2 regions of the Oceanobacillus sp. M60 genome follow, and region 1 is predicted to be linked to the other one. Evidence: riboswitches for the same ligand, from Rfam matches in the RefSeq annotation. Region 1 holds a riboswitch; the other holds the start of a gene.

What was found. Region 1 has a riboswitch for preQ1 ahead of queF (preQ(1) synthase). Riboswitches for the same ligand answer to the same signal wherever they lie in the genome.
Region 2: linked by a shared signal. The riboswitch ahead of queC (7-cyano-7-deazaguanine synthase QueC) and the one ahead of queF (preQ(1) synthase) in region 1 are both predicted to bind preQ1.

Annotation. Positions count from the first base shown of each region.
Region 1 is NZ_JBSSNH010000001.1:124,046-130,236, forward strand. Features, by position in the region: gene ehuA (ectoine/hydroxyectoine ABC transporter ATP-binding protein EhuA) at 62-832, shown strand; gene ACW0TQ_RS00675 (queuosine precursor transporter) at 1,125-1,760, opposite strand; gene queF (preQ(1) synthase) at 1,807-2,304, opposite strand; PreQ1 riboswitch class I at 2,430-2,476, opposite strand; gene murB (UDP-N-acetylmuramate dehydrogenase) at 2,581-3,504, opposite strand; gene ACW0TQ_RS00690 (alpha/beta fold hydrolase) at 3,676-4,482, opposite strand; gene ACW0TQ_RS00695 (hypothetical protein) at 4,860-5,417, opposite strand; gene ACW0TQ_RS00700 (universal stress protein) at 5,697-6,131, opposite strand.
Region 2 is NZ_JBSSNH010000002.1:48,442-54,632, reverse strand. Features, by position in the region: gene ACW0TQ_RS04470 (sulfite exporter TauE/SafE family protein) at 1-753, shown strand, start outside; gene queE (7-carboxy-7-deazaguanine synthase QueE) at 865-1,593, opposite strand; gene queD (6-carboxytetrahydropterin synthase QueD) at 1,586-2,053, opposite strand; gene queC (7-cyano-7-deazaguanine synthase QueC) at 2,053-2,721, opposite strand; PreQ1 riboswitch class I at 2,804-2,849, opposite strand; gene ACW0TQ_RS04450 (thioesterase family protein) at 3,101-3,574, opposite strand; gene ACW0TQ_RS04445 (3-hydroxyacyl-CoA dehydrogenase NAD-binding domain-containing protein) at 3,561-4,529, opposite strand; gene ACW0TQ_RS04440 (beta-keto acid cleavage family enzyme) at 4,540-5,424, opposite strand; gene ACW0TQ_RS04435 (GbsR/MarR family transcriptional regulator) at 5,414-6,004, opposite strand.

The DNA.
Region 1 (6,191 bases):
GATAGAAGTTTCTTTTTTAGTAAGTTGAAATAAAAAATGCGTGCAAAGGAGCAATACAATAATGCCAGAACCTATCGTTACCTATCAAAATGTTCATAAATCCTTTGGGAATGTGGAGATATTGAAGGGGATTGATTTAGATATATATCCAGGTGAAAAAGTCGCTGTCATTGGTCCAAGCGGATCAGGGAAAACAACAATTATCCGGATGCTGATGACATTAGAGCAGCCAACATCTGGAGACATTATCGTAGACGGCCGCAATTTGTGGAAAATGGAGAAGAATGGAAAATGGGTGTATGCGAATGAAAGTCATCTGCGCTCTATTCGCGGTGAGATTGGAATGGTATTTCAGCATTTCAACCTGTTTCCGCATATGACGATTTTAGAAAATTGTATGACAGCGCCTATGCATGTGAAAAACGAAGTAAAAAACGAAGTAAAAAAGCGCTCGATAGAAATGCTGGAGCGTGTAGGACTCGGGAGTAAACTGGATAATTATCCAAGTCAGCTTTCAGGCGGACAAAAACAGCGGGTAGCCATGGCCCGTGCCCTTGTGATGCGTCCTAAAATCATGTTATTTGATGAGGTTACCTCTGCACTTGACCCGGAGCTTGTCGGAGAGGTGCTAAATGTTATTCGTGATATTGCAGAAAATGATGATATGGCGATGGTTCTTGTCACGCATGAAATGAACTTCGCCCTGGATATAGCGGATAAGGTACTCTTTTTAGATGAAGGGGTTATCGCAGAGCAAGGTACAGCAAGTGAGGTCATCGAGCATTCAGAGAACCCTCGTGTTCAATCCTTTTTGCAGCGTTTTAGAGGGTGAGCGAAAAATATTTAATCCTCCCCAGCCATGTTTAGCTTCGGCTGAGGTTTTTATAGATATTTTATGTTTCTGGTTAAACGGGTTCAAATGGGTTACCTATCAATATTTTAATTTTGAAGTTTCACTTATAATTTAAAGGAAAAATATTCCGTAAAGGCAATAATATAAGAGGAAAAGGCTCTTAGGGGAGCAAAGGATTTCGTATATTACGAATGTATTAAAAAAACCAGCCGGATTGACTGGTTTTTTCCTGTTATGCAAAATAAGAATTTATGAAACTTCCTCTCCTTCATCAGGAAGCTTTCAATAACTCCGACTGATGTTTTTCTTCATATTTTCGCGCCCAGCGGACAAGCAGATACGCAAATGGTGTATCAACCGCTGCAACGGTAAACTTCCAAATATATTGCGAGACAATCATTCCCAGTAAAACAGATGTCGGGACAACGCCCCAAAAAGCAATCGTAATAAATAGGACGGTATCAAAGAGCTGGCTCGTCATCGTTGATAAATTATTACGCAGCCACAGCTTTTTCCTTCCATGCCGCTGTTTTAACGTATGAAAAATGGAAACATCCAGGTGCTGGCTGACAAAATAAGAAACCAGGCTTGCTAAAATTATCCGGAAGCTCCCATTAAAAATCTCTTCAAAGGCAGCCTGTGATTGGAAATCGGCAGCCGGCGGAAGCTGAATGGAAATATAAATAAATACCATGGCAAGCACCTGTGTGAGAAAACCAGCCTGGACCGTTCTCCGAGCTGCCTTTTTTCCATAAACTTCCCCAATGACATCCGTCATCAAATAAGTAATCACATATACAATCGCTGCAGCGGGCAATACAATACTTCCCATTTCAAATAATTTAACCGACAAAATATTCGATAATAATAATAGGCCGACAAAAACGGCAGTGAAATAAATATACATTCTCCTGTTCCCTTCTCTTCAAAGGTGCAAGGATCTTAGTTTCCCTCTATCGATTATCAATCTTTTCCGGATACATATCATGCTGCATTAACCGGTTTTCTGCCATCTTTTCAAATTTTGTCCCCGCTTTTCCATAATTGCAATACGGGTCGATGGAAATACCTCCGCGGGGCGTAAACTTTCCTCTTACTTCAATATAACGCGGATCCATCAGCTCAATTAAATCGTTCATAATAATATTGACACAGTCCTCATGGAAGTCACCATGATTCCGGAAACTGAATAAATATAATTTTAAAGACTTACTCTCTACCATTTTGATATCTGGAATATAGCTGATATAAATCGTCCCAAAATCCGGCTGATTCGTTATCGGACAAAGCGTTGTAAATTCCGGACAGTTTAATTTCACAAAATAATCACGATTTGGATGCTGATTATCAAATGTTTCTAAAATCTCAGGTGTATAATCAAACGCATATTTCGTTTCTTTATTTCCCAGCAATTCAATTCCTTGAAGATCCTTCTCACTTCTTCCTGCCATACTCATCACCTCCTTTAGATATATTACGATAACAGAAATCAGTTATTTTCTATTACCTTGCAGTTCAAAACTTCCTCACATAGAAAAAGCCGTGCTCCCAAGGAACACGGCTTGATAATCGCAAGTTGTCCTTAGTTTTTTATAGAGGGTTTAAGCTAAGAACCTCTGCCTGAAGTTTAAAATAACACTTCATATTATAAGAATAGATAAAAGGCATGTCAAATTTTCTTTTTATCCCAGCCATCCTCTATCACAGCCAGAACCTGTGCCATGAGGCTATCCTTCCACATCCTCGCCAATAATCCGCACTTCCCGCTCTAACTGCACATCAAATTTCTCTTTTACCGTCGCTTGAACAAATTGAATTAAGGAAATATATTCGGAAGCCGTTGCATTTTGTTTATTTACAATAAAACCGGCATGCTTTGTGGAGACTTCTGCTCCGCCAATTTGCTTCCCTTGAAGATTACAGTCTTGGATCAGCTTGCCGGCAAAAAAACCGGGTGGGCGTTTGAACACACTGCCGCAAGACGGGTACTCGAGCGGCTGTTTGGATTCTCTTTTATATGTAAGATCATCCATCATTTCTTTAATTTCTTCTTTGTTCCCGGGCTTTAACGCGAATGTTGCTTCCAACACAATATAACCGTTGTCCGGGATGTTACTTGTGCGATAGCTGAGATCTAATTGCTCTGCTGTTAATGTCAGCAGTTCGCCGTCCTTTGTCGCAACTACCGTACTTTCCAGCGCATCTTTAATTTCTCCGCCATATGCACCTGCATTCATATATAGCGCTCCGCCGACGGAACCTGGAATACCGCAGGCAAACTCTAAACCGGCAAGCTCTTCATTTAAAGCAAAACGGGAAGCATCAATAATTCTTGCTCCGCTCTGAGAGATAACTTTACCTCCTTCTCTCCAAATAGCCGACAGCTGCTGCAGGTTCATAACGATTCCGCGGATGCCGCCATCCTTCACAATCAGATTAGAACCATTTCCAAGCATTGTAAATGGGACATTTTCCTGATTAGCAAAGCGAATAATCGCCTGTACTTCCTCGTAAGTGGACGGAGTAATGTAAAAATCCGCTTTCCCGCCTAATTTCGTATACGTATGTTCTCTAATCGGCTCATTCATCAATACATTCTCTTTTTTCGTATGTTGAATTAATTGATCATAAAGATGATGGTATTTATTCATGCTATCATTCCTTTAATTTGTCAAAAGCTTTTCTCTATTTGACCTTTATATTCTCATTCTTTTCCTACTTTGTTAAAAACAGGCATTCATCTTACTCCAGTTGAGCATTTCCGCATAACTGAAGTAAGATTATTTGATAAATCAATCCTATACCATTGTAGTTGATTCACTTTAATCTTGCCACAAAAAGCTATGAATCAATTTATCAATTTGCATACTTTCGTGCAGGGCACTGTGTGTCAGCTGCGGGTCATCAATAATCGTCTCTTTGAAATTTTGTTCGGGTATCATACTCCTCAGTGCCTTCACACTTTCCGGAACAGCAACGGAATCACCTGTACTGGCAATGCTGTAAACATCCACATCCGCAGGAAACATATTCTGCTGCAGCATATTTATCGCATGCGAATCGGGTTTCAAATCTTCTGCAGCTGCATCTTGATGAATTTCAAAATATCTTTCATTATAAATACCATCAAATGGACTGCCGATGGCTACAAGTTTATTAACAGATGGATAGTCATTCCTTGCATATTCCATCGTATATTTCACAGCAAGAATACCGCCCATAGAATGTCCGACCAGGTTAACTTCCTCCACTCGATAATTTTCCTTTAGATGAAGAAGCACTGCCGCAATCCATTCTGTACTTTCCTCAAAGCTTGCACGATTATCCTCTAAAACAATCTGTACAAACATGGGCGCATATCTCCCGTTATTTAAGTTATAATCGACAATATCTCCGTTCTCTGTCACATAGTAGATAAATCCTTTATTTCCCCATTGGTACGTATTTTCAAAACGGTCAAGCATATGACCAAATGAATTCTCCGTTCCTTTATAACCATGTATAAAAATCGTCGGTGCACCGGTATACTCCTCTGCTTGCGTTTCATCGTTCTGGTAAAAATAAATACCTGTTGCAATGGCGCAGATAACCAGGAGACCCAGGACAATACCTGCAATCTTCTTTCTCATTTATTTCCCTCAATTTCTGTTGTAAATCTAAGTACATCTCATGCTCTGAAGTACATAGCTATTATAACATCCTTCCTTTGCTGGAACACCATTTCTTCTACTTTATGTGTTTATTTTTTTACTTCATTGGCATATTTTTTATCAGGAATTAAAATACAAATTTTAAGAAAATAATGATTGAAAAATAAGTACCTGCAGGAAGCCCTCTGTTCATTCCTCCGCCATGGGTATCTATAAAAAGAAAGCAAATAGAATCTGCTTTTTAAACAGCATTCTATTTGCTTTCAATCATTATTGGGCAATCCGTTCATAATAATATCCCGGCCGATAATCCATTTCTGCTTATAAGTCTTTATTGCCCTCTATTCATAATATGATTAATGATGATGGTCGTCATCTTCATGCTCATGATCGTGGTCATGATCGCCTTCCTCACCATCTTCATGCTCATGATCCTCGCCTTCATGGTCGTCAATCGTAATTTCTGTAACCGGAGACTTGGCAACTGGATTATGATCATCATCGTAAAGAACCGCAAGAACTTCCTGTCCATCTACTTCTGCATCACCCATATAAGAATCCCCGTATTGATCTTCTGCCACCGTCCATTCCTCTTCAGCAGAATCACGTATGTACCAGTGCCAATGATCCAAATCTTCCTCTTCTGTTACTGCCTCTAATTTAAAAACATCGCCTGTATGGTAATGGTCGGATAACCCTTCAATTTCGATATTTTCCGGCACATCCTCGAAGGAAACCGCTTCGTCATCATGATCATGGTTATGCTCTTCTTCTTCATGATTTCCTTCTGTCTCTTCCTGGCTGTCTGTCCCTTCATCTTGATTATCTGCTTCTTCATTTCCGGACTGACAGCCAGCTATAAACAGGAAACTAATTAAGCCTAATATAATTCCTAATTGCCAAAACTTCTTCATAAAAAACACTCCTTCCATAATACGTAATGATTACGTTTCGTAACGATTACGATTAAAATTATACATAGATGCCGTTTAGTGGTCAAGTGATTTTTTTAAGATACTATTCTTCATAGACATGAAAATATGCTGCCATACTACGCTGATCGAATGATATGATTGCTGCTGCCACTAATCGTTTGGGCAAAAATGGCCTGAAACCTGATTCAACCCTTATAAATAAAAGTCTCAAGCTCCCACGAACAAATATCCTGGGAGCTTGAGACTTTTATTTATCCTTTATTTCACAACAAGCACTTTACACGCTGCCTGATGAACGATTTGCGTACTGACACTGCCAAGAAGAAGCCTTCCTACTCCGCCAAGCCCCCGGCTTCCTATAACGATTAAATCTATTTCCTTCTCTTTGGCATATTCAATTACTTTATAACCCGGATTACGGAAAGAATAATCTATCAAAACCTCTGTTTCACATGTTATCCCATCCGCTTCCAGATCATTATATACTTCTTGGATGGCAGGGCGCGCTTCCTCTGCCAAATCATTCATAAAAGTGCGGGCAAGAGCGGCATTCACCGTTGGCCCTCCATTGGAGATTACGGTAACAACATGTACAACGGCATCTTCAGCAAGTTTCACCTGCTCTTTGGCTTCTTCTATTGCTTTTTTACTAAGGTCGGAGCCGTCATAAGCTACTAATACATTCATACTCATCCCTATTCCTCCCTATTTCGTATTATATTCCTACTATTATCGTAACACATTTCTGTTAAA
Region 2 (6,191 bases), on a different contig from region 1:
GTTTTATGTACGATGTTAGTGATTGGATTGTTGCTTGGTTTTGTCGGGGCTGGCGGTTCCGGATTTATTATTGCTATATTGACGGAAGTTTTTGGTATTCCTATCCACACAGCGCTTGGAACATCTCTGGCTGCAATGGTCTTCACATCCTTATCGGGCACACTCAGTCACCTGCGGGAAAGAAATACCATGGTAAAAATCGGGCTGGCAACTGGGCTATTTGGTGCAGTTGGAGCTTTTTTTGGTTCCAGGCTGGCAAGCTTTATCCCGGAAAGTGAATTGAAATTTTTTACTGCCGGAATGCTCATTGTATCAGCCATATTGCTGTGGATTCGTGTAACAGCAGGATTTGGCAAGTTTGCCACACAAAAATTTGCTGAGAAAAACCGTTCCTCGAAAAGCAGATTTTGGATGACAGCTGCTGGGATCGGCATCATTACCGGCTTACTATCAGGTGCATTCGGGATTGGCTCAACGCCGTTTATCCAAATCGGGTTGCTAGTATTCTTTGGTTTGTCGATTCAGCTATCTGCAGGCACGACGATGCTTGTTATTATACCAATCGCACTGGTAGGCGGTATCGGTTATTATTCTGTCGGTTTTCTCGATTTGAAATTATTTGCAGAAGTAGTTATCGGAACAATTATAGGTTCTTATATCGGCGCGAAATTCACCACTCGTCTGAATCCAATGATATTAAAAATTGCAATGGTTGCTGTGCCGTTAATCGGCGGGATTATTTTATTGATTTAGATTCCTGTCCATTCGGAGAAAAGCCAGAAAGTGAAAGAAAAGATTACCCTATCAAAAAGGCGACAGCTCTTACTGCCTTTTTAATAGGATAATAGCTTTTAATCTCCCTTACTATACGCCCCGCTTATTTCCCCATACTAATGCATGTACCTGCGGAAGAACACGAACACGATTCAGCACTGTGGATGCCACTACCTGATCAATTAACCATTCATATTTATTTAATAAATGCCGGGATAATTGCTGTGGTTCGATTTCCTCTAAATCATCATTTCCAACTTGCAGAAAAAAAGCCAGTTTTGGATAGCGCTGATGCACTTTTTCTGCATAACGAAGGTCCTCTTTATCAAAAATTACTACCTTTAAGCTGGCATGCGCTAATCGATCATTGATTTCCAATTGATGGATGATATCATCTAGCGTCTCCCAGTTTGTTTTCATCTTAGAGCTTGGCGGTTTAGGAGAAATGGTCAGATCATCAATTTTTACAAACCAGTCCTGGTAGCGGCTTCCCTGTGTTTCCAGTGCAACCTCAATAGACTTTTCCTGAAGCAAATCAATCAGATTATCAATAGCAGATAACAAAGCCGGATTCCCTCCTGAAATCGTCACATGATCAAAGCAGCTTCCTCCTACTTCTTGCAGCCGCTGCCAAATGTCTTCACTCGTCATCTGAACAATATCTTCTTTGGCGCTTCCGTCCCATGTAAATGCGGAATCGCACCAGGCACATCGGTAATCGCATCCAGCAGTTCGGACGAACATGGTTTTTCTTCCGACTACCATTCCTTCACCTTGAATTGTAGGGCCGAATATTTCTAAGACCGGTATTTTACGCATGATTCATCCACTCCCGTCTTGCTTCCGCATAGCTTGTCGGTGTTTCAAATAACCGAACAAATTCCACCTGGCATTGGTTAGGGAGTTCCTGAATTGCCGCTTCCATTTGTTCAAAAATCCAGACGACCATATTCTCAGCAGTTGTGTTCATTTTGGGCAATGTTTCATTTAAATAACGGTGATCTAAAAATGTTTCAATCTTGTTCTTCCAAATCTCTTTTATATCACCAAAATCAATTACGAAACCCACCTTATCTACAAAACCGCTGATACCGAATACAACCTGATACGTATGTCCATGCAGATTCTTACACTTCCCCTCATAACAATGAAGATGGTGCGCTGCATCGAAGGAAAACTCTTTACTTACCATCACGCGTTTTTGGTGATAGGCCAATTCTTCTCTATGAATATCTTTATCCAGCTTTTGCAGCTCTTCGACAATACGAAACCCGAACATTACTGATTCATCTCCTGTCTTCTAACTAAGTATTGGTCTAATCCACGCTGGCGTAATTGACATGCAGGACATTCTCCGCATCCTGCTCCTCTAACCCCGTTATAACAGGTCAACGTCCGTTCTCTGACATAATCAAAGGCTTGCAGTTCATCCGCTAATTCCCATGTTTCTGCCTTATCCAGCCACATTAATGGCGTATGAATCACAAAATCTTCATCCATGGATAGATTTAAGGTGACATTTAATGATTTGGTAAAGATATCCCGGCAATCCGGATATCCGCTGAAATCTGTTTCACAAACTCCCGTAATAATATGCTTGGCATCAATTTGCTTGGCTAGAATGGTTGCAAAAGAAAGGAACAGTAAATTTCTTCCCGGAACAAACGTATTCGGTATGCCGCCATCCTCTGCATTCTCTACTTCAATGTCCTCCCTGGTCAGCGCATTGGGCGCTAATTGATTCAGTAAAGACATGTCTAAAATATGATGACTCAATCCCTGATCTCCAGCGATTTCCTTTGCCACCTCAATTTCTAAGCTGTGGCGCTGATTGTAGTTGAAAGTGACTAACTCTACATGCTCAAACTTTTCTAATGCCCAAAATAAACAGGTGGTGCTATCCTGACCACCGCTGAATACAACAACTGCTCGATTATTTTTTTCCATAAAAAAATCCCCTTTCCAATTTGAAAAAGAGAATTCTAAACACCCGAAAAATGCAAAAAACCATACCTAAGGCGCGGTATGGGTATCCTTAGTTTTTTATAGAGGGTGTTAGCTAGAACCTCTTCTACTTTGTATCGTAGATTTTATTCAATTTCTTTTACAATTGGCAGTATAACATATATTTCCTGATGATGTTATCCTGATTTCTTTTTTCAAACATGAAATTACGTTTCATCAACCAGTTTGGCTTTGCAGTGTTTGCTTTTTCTCTCTTTTTAATATTACAAAAGCTCCCTTTATTCGTTTCATTATCCACGATAAAGGGAGCATCATTACAGATTACTGCATGAAATTCTGCTTTCAGCTGCTATTGTATATTTTACTTTTTCTCACGAATCCCCATAAGCGTGTTTGCCCCTGCTGGCCAGTTTTCTTTTGCCAGTCTTGGAAATTGATTAATCCGTACATCAACAGATTCCGGAAACGGCGCAGGGCGTCCAGATGACTGATCTATCCCCATCACCATCTGTTCACTGGTTGCCACAGTATCATTTTCTTTGTTTTTCATTTCAAACCAAAGATGCACACGCTTTGCATCCCGGTTCAACACAGTGACCTTTGTAAGCAGCTCCTCGTTTTCATGCGCCTCTTTTACATATTTAATATGCGCTTCCAGCGTAAAAATGGTATAAGCACTTGCTTTTCGTCCTTCTTCATCCAGACCGATCACATCCATGAAAGCATCGAGGCTATAACTGAAAATCAATGCGTAGTATGCATCGTTCAGATGTCCGTTATAGTCTACCCACGCACGTAACACATTGCCCTTCCATACTTGTTTACTTTCTGTCATAGGAGATCAGCCTTTCTGCCGGCCAGAAGCCTTCTTCCTCTAAAAGCCCCATTAATTTAATCAAGAAACGGTCCCGGCGATGTTCAAGGTCATCGATAGAAATCTCTCCGCTTTGTTCAGCAGTCCCTGAAATCACTTTTTCACTTAATTCTTCCGTCAGTTCAGGTGCCACTAAACGGGTCCAAGGCAGCTTCAATGCAGGGCCGAATTGTTCAAGCATGTGCCGCATCCCGTCCTTACCGCCTGCTAAATGAAGCGTTAGAAATGGTCCCATCAGTGCCCAGCGAAGACCAGGGCCGTAGACAATGGCTTTATCTACCTCTTCCGTTGTCGCTACGCCATCATTGACAATATGAAGCCCTTCACGCCAAATTGCTTCCATAAGCCGGTCGCCAATGTGGCCGTCAATTTCACCTTTCATCACAAGCGGCTTCATATGCATGCTTTCATAAAGCTCCTCTGCCTTTTCCATATAACTGCGCTCTGTCTGCTTTCCTCCTGCGATTTCCACCAATGGAATTAAGTAAACGGGGTTAAATGGATGGGCAACAATGATTCGTTCTGGGTGATGCACACAATCTTCCTGCAGGACAGAAGGCATGTATCCAGAAGTACTTGAAGCGATAATCGCTGTCGGTTTAGCAGCAGCATCCACCTGCGCTAATACCTTTTTCTTCAAGGCTTCCTGCTCTGGAACATTTTCCTGTATCAAATCGGCTTCTTTTACAGCTTCCTCCAGCTCGTTGTAGAAGGTCAGATTCTCCTTTGCAGCTTCGTTGCTTATTCCGTATTCTTCTAATGTTGTCCAAATAGCATCTATCATTTTTTCTGTTTTTTCTTTTGCATCAGGAGCCGGATCAAAAGCATTGACCTTATGACCATTTGCTAAAAAGCGTGCAATCCAGCCATTGCCAATCACGCCGGTTCCTAAAACTGCCATTGTTTTTTGCGCCATATTTCACCTCTTAGGAATTAAATTTTTTAAGATTTAAATGTTCTCTTGCATCTGCAGCCGTCATCGGCTCCAGCTTGACACTATTTAAAATGCTGACAGCTTGATCAACCAGCTGTTCATTTGTACCAAGTACACCTTTTTCTAAATATAAGTTATCTTCTAAACCGACCCGGACATTCCCGCCGAGTAAAGCAGCCTGTGCCACAATCGGCAGCTGCATACGGCCAATACCAAAGGCTGACCAATGCGCGCCATCAACCACTCTTCTTTTCATATATTCGATTGTTTCTGCATCCGCATCAGCGCCCCATGGAATACCAAGACAAAATTGATACATTGGTGTTCCTTCTACTAGTCCTTCAGAAATTAATTGGTTAGCAAGACGGATATGTCCTGTATCAAATACTTCCATTTCGGGTTTTACGCCGCTTTCTTTAATCAGCTTTGCGTGCTCCCGAAGCCAGTCTTCCGGCCCTAAATAAACTTGATTGCCAAAGTTTAAACTGCCGCAATCCAAGGTGGTGAGTTCCGGAAGCAATTCCCCGACCGGTTCATGACGCTCTTTTGGTGTCTGAATATCAGTCCCTTCTCCTCCACAAGTTGGATTTTCTAGATTTGGAACAAAGTCGCCGCCCCCGCCAGCCGTAATATTAATAATCACATCTGTATCGGATTCACGGATTCGTTCCACGGTTTCTCTAAAAAGGGCCACATCGTGACTGAGTTTCCCTGTCTTGGGATCACGAACATGGATATGTGCAATTGCAGCACCTGCTTTTGCTGATTCAATAGCAGATTCCGCAATTTCTTTTGGCGTAATTGGAACATGTCTGCTTTTCTCTGTTGTATCACCTGCACCAGTCAGTGCTGCAGTGATGATTCGTTTATTCTTCATTTTTTGCTTCCTCCTTTTTGGTTGGGGTGACAATAGGAACATGGTTAAAAATCTCGCCACTTTCAAAAAACGCAACAAGATTATTTATCCAATTATAATAGGCATTCCATTCATCCAGCTCCTGCTGTAATCTCTCCATTCGAACTTTTACTTCTTCTGAGGAATCCTCTGTCAAAAAAGTTTCTAAATGACGAATTTGTTCTCTGAGACGGCGTTCTAAACTCGTATTACGTTTTACAACCTCTGACCAGTTACTTGTAAATAAGGATATAAATGTTTGTGCATAATCGCGTTCTACATTGTAATGATCTTTGCGGCTGCCTTTCACGTATTCTTTCTCAGCGATATTAAATGAGATCATCTGTCGCATGACCTGACTCATTCTTGTTTTACTCATTCCAGTTTCTTCAGCCAGTGAATCTAATGTCATTGCCTCGCGATTCATATAGATAATGCCAAGCAGCCGTCCGACTGTCGAGGATACGCCGAACGTTTCCATGTTATCTGCGATTCGATCTGTGAGCAGTTCTTCGCAGGATTTGATTTCTTGAAGCAATTGATTATTTGAAAATGATTCCATCGTCAAGCTCCCCTTTAACTTGTATATGTGTCACTGTAACACGGATTAAATAAAATTGGAAAAATCAAGTTTGATAGTAAATGAGCGTAAAAGTAAGCAATTCTAAGATAAACTGCACTGTATACTTTGTAAAGTTTAAATTGCACAGATTTTACGGTTTAAATCGCTTTTTTCGGATTTTCATTTT